DNA from 2 places in the Burkholderia torrens genome. Region 1 is predicted to be linked to the other one. Evidence: predicted binding sites of a transcription regulator. Region 1 holds the regulator's gene; the other holds the start of a gene.
What was found. Region 1 encodes FNR, which switches genes on or off when oxygen is low (the NO sensors DNR and NnrR bind a similar motif). Its sites were predicted from a motif close to TTGATNNNNATCAA; they were not measured.
Positions count from the first base shown of each region.

Region 1 (3,206 bases):
CGCGTACCCATGCAACGCGTCATGCCGCTGCCTGCTCATGCGTTCCCGCCCGCCGACGCGAACGGCGACCACGACCGAGCCACGCACCGCACGTCGCGCGACGCAGCCACGCGCCCCGACGAGTACCTCACTGCAAAGTCCCCGCCGTTGGTTTACTCTGCCTCGCAGCATCGCGCATTGCCCAGCCTGATCGGCCATCCGGCCGACTTCGTTTCAACTCGCCACTCGGAGACACTATGTACAAGCGTATTCTGGTTGCCGTCGACGGCAGCGACACGTCCCGCCACGCGTTCGATGCCGCGCTGGCGCTCGCGAAAGCGCACGGCGCAGAACTGCAGCCGTTCTACGTCGTCGAGAACGCCGCGATCTACTACAACGTGCCCGGCTACGATCCGTCCGTGCTGCGCGATCAGCTCGTCGCGCAGGGCAACGAACTCGCGCAGGATTTCACGAAGCTGATGCAGGCCGCCGGCGTGAAAGGCGAAACGCGGCTGAACGAAGCGACGTCGATCAACGATGTGTCGTCGCTGATCCTCGACGGCGCGAAGGCGTTCGGCGCCGATCTCCTCGTGCTCGGCACGCACGGCCGCCGCGGGTTCCGCCGCCTCGTGCTCGGCAGCATCGCCGAGCAATGCGTGCGGCACGCCACGCTGCCCGTGCTGCTGATTCCGGCGGCCGCCAACGTCGACGAACCCGCCGCCTGACGGCATCCGGCATGCGCCGCCGGTCGCGACGTTTTGTCACCCGACAGCGGCAACTTGCGGTGGGACAATGATTCCGTCGATTCAACGCCGGAGTAAACGATCATGCTGACGCCCGTCGCCACACGTCCCGCCGCCACGCCTCATGCCGGTAGCTGGGCGCCTCGCCAGGCCGCGCACTGCTCGTCATGCGCAATGCGGCACCTGTGCATGCCGCAGGGCCTGGCACCCGAAGCACTCAACCGCCTCGAGTCGGTCATCTGCGCGGCTCGCCCCGTCAAGCGCGGCGAAGCGCTGTTCCGCGAAGGCGACGCATTCGACAACCTGTACGCCGTGCGCTCGGGTTCGCTGAAAACCGTCGCGACGCGCCATGACGGCCGCGAACAGGTCACGGGCCTGCATCTCGCCGGTGAAGCGCTCGGCCTCGACGGTATCTGCGACGACACCCACCCGCGCACCGCGGTCGCGCTGGAAGACAGCTCCGTCTGCGTGATCCCGTACAGCGCGCTGAAGACCCTGTGCTCCGAAGCCGGCTCGATGCAGCTGCGCATGCACAAGCTGATGAGCGAACAGATCGTGCGCGAAACGTCGCAAACGATGCTGCTCGGTTCGCTGAATGCCGAGGAGCGCGTCGCCGCTTTCCTGCTCGACGTGTCGTCGCGCTACCTGAAGCGCGGTTACTCGCCGTCGGAATTCAACCTGCGGATGACGCGCGAAGACATCGGCAGCTATCTCGGCATGACGCTCGAAACGGTCAGCCGCACGCTGTCGAAGTTCCAGAAGCGCGGCCTGATCGAAATGCAGGGCCGCCACGTGCAGATCGTCGACTTCGACGGCCTGCAGCACGTCTGATCCCGCGCGGCGCGCACGGCTCGCGCGCCGCCTGCATCGCACCCCGAATCAATCGAGAAACAGCGCGGCGCGCGCCTTCAGCGCCGCGCTGAAGTCGTCGAGCCAGCCGATCGACAGACGCCAGCTCTGCCAGTAGAGATCGATGTCGACGGTCCGCCCGCGCGACATGTCCACCAGCTCGCCCGCCGCCAGTTGGCGATCGACCATCCGGTCCGGGCACATCCCCCATCCCAATCCCGTTTCGCATGCGCGCAGATAACCCGCGACGTGCGGTATCCAGTGCTGCGGCGGATCGAGATCCGCGCGTGTCACGCGCCGGATGAAACGCGCCTGCAGCCCGTCCTTCGGATTGAACATCACGCACGGCGCGCGGCGCAGCGCGTCGCGCGTGATGCCCGCACCGAAATAGCGTTCGTAAAACACCGGCGAGCACACCGCGCGATAGCGGATGCGCCCGAGCCGCTCGGAGCGGCATCCCTGGATCGGCTCGGCCTGCGCGGTCACGGCGCCCTGCACGCTGCCGTCGCGAATGCGCGACGCCGTGTAATCCTGGTCGTCGATCACGAGGTCGAGCAACGTCTCGCGCTCCGTGCAGAACGGCCCGACCGCGTCGATGAACCACGTCGCGACGCTGTCGTCGTTGACGGCCACGCGCAACGTCGGCCACGCGCTCGCGATCTGGCCCGGCAGCGCCGGCATCCGGCCGCCCAGTTCGGCTTCGAGCAACTGCACGCGCTCGGTATGCCGGCACAGCAGCGCACCCGACGTCGTCGCGACGCACGGCTGCCCGCGCTTGACGAGCACGCTGCCGACGCGCTCCTCCAGCAGCTTCACGCGCTGCGACACGGCCGACGGCGTGACATTCAGCTCCTTGGCCGCCCGCTCGAACGAACCGTGCCGGATCACGGCCGCGAGGGCATCGAGCAACGCGTAGTCGAGCATTAGATTTCCTTAATCCGCATTAGGTGAATTAGCTTCTCTTATTCTCATGCTGACCGCAGACTAGCGCTACCCGATTCATTCGTCTACTGCTTCCACCGCTGCCCATCATCATGAACTGGCTCGCTTTTTCCCACGGCGCCGCCCTGTGCGGTTCGCTCATCGTCACCATCGGCGCACAGAACGCGTTCGTCCTCCGCCAAGGCATCATGCGCGCGCATGTCGGCAAGATCGTGCTGCTGTGCGCGGTGTCCGACATGATCCTGATCGGCGCGGGCGTCGGCGGCGCGTCGGTGCTCGTCGAACGCTATCCGACCTTCGTTCATGCGGTGCTGTACGTCGGCCTCGCGTATCTCGCCTGGTTCGGCATCAACGCGCTGCGCCGCGCGTTCAAGCCGGGTCACGCAACGCTCGACGTGCGCGGCGACGCGGTCGCGCCGCCATCGCAAGGCGCGCTCTCGATCGTGCTGATGACGCTCGCGTTCACCTGGCTCAATCCGCACGTGTATCTCGACACGTTCCTGCTGATCGGCACGGCCGGCGCACGCGAGCCGGAAGGCGCGCGGCTCGCGTTCGCGATCGGCGCGATGACGGTCAGCGTCGTGTGGTTCCTCGGGCTCGGCTACGGCGCGCGACTGCTGGCACCGTGGTTCCGCAAGGCCGTCGCGTGGCGCGTGCTGGATGGCGCGATCGGCAGCATGGTGCTGTTTCTCG
Region 1 covers NZ_OZ480212.1:3,160,039-3,163,244, forward strand. Annotated here, with positions in the region: gene AC5LXX_RS30405 (universal stress protein) at 237-704, shown strand; gene fnr (fumarate/nitrate reduction transcriptional regulator Fnr) at 807-1,553, shown strand; gene AC5LXX_RS30415 (LysR family transcriptional regulator ArgP) at 1,602-2,495, opposite strand; gene AC5LXX_RS30420 (LysE/ArgO family amino acid transporter) at 2,606-3,206, shown strand, end outside.

Region 2 (3,206 bases), on a different replicon from region 1:
TCGATGCGCGCAGCACCGACGACGCCGCGCTCGCGCGCTGGGGTGTTGAGTCGGGCAATACGCCGCGCTGAGCACAGCGTCAGGGGCGTGCGGCGAGGTGCCGCATGCGCGCCAAGCGTCGCGCGTGACAGCTGCCCGTTACGCGTCCGGATCGACGCCGCGCCCGATGATCTTCGTCGGGAACGGCTCGCCGCGGGCACGCGACGGCTGCGCGTGCGGATCGTCGTCCGCGTCGCGGCGGCGCGGCGCGATCGCGTCGAGCAATGCCTGCTGCTCGGGCGGAATCCGGTAATCCCAGCCGAACCGGCTCAATTGCAGGCTCTGCGCGATCCGCAGCGCGGGCTCCATGAAGCGGATCGCCGCGGGCGGCGCGTAGCGCGCCTCGACGGTCTTCAGGAACAGCGACAGCCAGCGGCTGAAATGGGCCGGCTCGATCCCGTCGAGCGGCTGGTGCGCCTGCTGCACGTTGCCGCGATAGCCCTTGGTGCCGAGCACGAGGCTCGACCAGAACGTGACCATCTTCGGCAGGTGGTCGTCCCAGCGCCCGGCCAGCTTCGCGTCGAACACGGGCCCGAGCAGCGGATCGGCGCGCACGCGGTCGTAGAACGCGTAGACGAGATCGCGGATGTTGTCTTCGGTCGGCTCGGCATCGCGAGGGCGGGCCGGTGCGGTATCGGGCGAGGCGGGCAGGGCGGTCATGGCAAAAAGGGGCCGGTAGATCGGGGCGCCGACGGGCGGTGACGTGGGTGTCAGGCAGGACGCCGGTCGGATTTTGACGCAAAATAGCGTCCAATACCCGCTGAAAACGTGTAACTGTCACGCATCTTATTGCGCGCACGCGATCCCGGCAACCCGGGGCGCGGAACGGGACCGTCGGCCGATCCCGCGGGCACCGCGATCGGCCCGCCTCACGTCATCGGGACACGTTCGCTCACTTCCGTATCCGCTCATGAGACTCACCGACTACACCGACTATTCGCTGCGCGTGATGCTGTACCTTGCCGTACGCGGAGAGGGGCTCGCGACGATCCAGGAGATCTCGGATGCCTACGGCATCTCGAAGAACCATCTGATGAAAGTCGTGCAGCAGCTCGGCGAGCTGGGATGGGTCGACACGGTTCGCGGCCGCAATGGCGGGCTGCGGCTCTTCCCGCAATCGCTGCAGCTGACGGTCGGCGAGGTCGTGCGCGCGACCGAGAGCGACTTCGCGCTGGTCGGTTGCTTTCCGACCGACAGCGGCGAATCGCGCGGCTGCGTGATCGAGCCGCAGTGCCGCCTGAAGGGTGTGCTGGCGGCCGCGCGCGACGCGTTTTTCGCCGAACTCGACCGTCACCGGCTCAGTGAACTCGTCGAGCCCGCGTCGCCGATCGCGGCGCTGCTCGGTATCCGTCCGGGTGCGCTCGTGCGTGCCGACGCGCCACAGGACGACGCGCCGGCGATCGTCGAGCCGCCGTCGGCGGCCGGCTGACACGCGGGCGCCGCGCCCCGCGATCCGGGCGCGGCCCGTCCGAAAGCCGCTTCCAGCCAATCCAGCAATTTTTGCGCTGAATCAACCCGAATTTCGCTTGAAAGCCGCATAACCATCCTCATCTTGGTGTTAATCGAAAATTGGAGGTCTCGACTAAATGAGAATCGACAAGCTCACCACCAAGTTCCAGGAAGCACTCGCGGACGCGCAAAGCCTCGCGGCAGGCCGCGACAATCAATACATCGAACCCGTTCACGTCCTCGCGGCGCTGGTCGCGCAGCAGGACGGTTCCGCCCGCTCGCTGATGTCGCGCGCGGGTGTTCACATTCAGGCGCTGCAGGGCGCGCTGAACGAAGCCATCTCGCGCCTGCCGCAAGTGACGGGCACGGGCGGCGACATCCAGATCGGCCGTGAACTGGCCGGGCTGCTGAACCAGGCCGACAAGGAAGCGCAGAAGCTCAACGACACGTTCATCGCGAGCGAGATGTTCCTGCTCGCCGTGTCCGACGACAAGGGCGAAGCCGGCAAGCTCGCGCGCCAGCACGGCCTCACGCGCAAGGCGCTCGAAGCGGCGATCGCCGCGGTGCGCGGCGGCTCGCAGGTGCACAGCCAGGACGCGGAAAGCCAGCGCGAAGCGCTGAAGAAATACACGGTCGACCTGACCGAGCGCGCGCGTGCGGGCAAGCTCGACCCGGTGATCGGCCGCGACGACGAAATCCGCCGCTCGATCCAGATCCTGCAGCGCCGCACGAAGAACAACCCGGTGCTGATCGGCGAGCCGGGCGTCGGCAAGACCGCGATCGTCGAGGGGCTCGCGCAACGGATCGTCAACGGCGAGGTGCCGGAGACGCTGAAAGGCAAGCGCGTGCTGTCGCTCGACATGGCCGCGCTGCTCGCCGGTGCGAAGTATCGCGGCGAATTCGAGGAGCGCCTGAAGGCCGTGCTCAACGACATCGCGAAGGACGAAGGCCAGACGATCGTCTTCATCGACGAAATCCACACGATGGTCGGCGCGGGCAAGGCCGAAGGCGCGATGGACGCGGGCAACATGCTGAAGCCGGCGCTGTCGCGCGGCGAGCTGCACTGCATCGGCGCGACCACGCTCGACGAATACCGCAAGTACATCGAGAAGGACGCCGCGCTCGAGCGCCGCTTCCAGAAGGTGCTCGTCGACGAGCCGAGCGTCGAGGCGACGATCGCAATCCTGCGCGGGCTGCAGGAGAAGTACGAACTGCACCACGGCGTCGACATCACCGACCCGGCGATCGTCGCCGCGGCCGAGCTGTCGCACCGCTACATCACCGACCGCTTCCTGCCCGACAAGGCCATCGACCTGATCGACGAAGCCGCTTCGAAGATCAAGATGGAAATCGATTCGAAGCCCGAAGAGATGGACAAGCTCGACCGCCGGCTGATCCAGCTGAAGATCGAGCGCGAAGCCGTGAAGAAGGAGCAGGACGAAGCGTCGCAGAAGCGCCTGCAGCTGATCGAGGAAGAGATCGACCGCCTCGGCCGCGAGTATGCGGACCTGGAAGAGATCTGGACCGCCGAGAAGGCCGCGGTGCAGGGCAGCGCACAGCTCAAGGAAGAAATCGAGAAGGTGCGGGCGGACATCGCGCGGCTGCAGCGTGACGGCAAGCTGGAGAAGGTCGCCGAGCTGCAGTACGGCAAGCTGCCGCAGCTCGAGGCACAGCTGAAGCAGGTCACGCAGGCCGAAGAGCAGGAGCAGCACAGCCCG
Region 2 covers NZ_OZ480211.1:2,067,522-2,070,727, reverse strand. Annotated here, with positions in the region: gene AC5LXX_RS09475 (molybdenum cofactor biosynthesis protein MoaE) at 1-71, shown strand, start outside; gene AC5LXX_RS09470 (group III truncated hemoglobin) at 139-699, opposite strand; gene AC5LXX_RS09465 (Rrf2 family transcriptional regulator) at 950-1,468, shown strand; gene clpB (ATP-dependent chaperone ClpB) at 1,626-3,206, shown strand, end outside.
Region 2: a site for FNR is predicted at 1,540-1,553, ahead of clpB (ATP-dependent chaperone ClpB). Genes of this name have one in related genera too.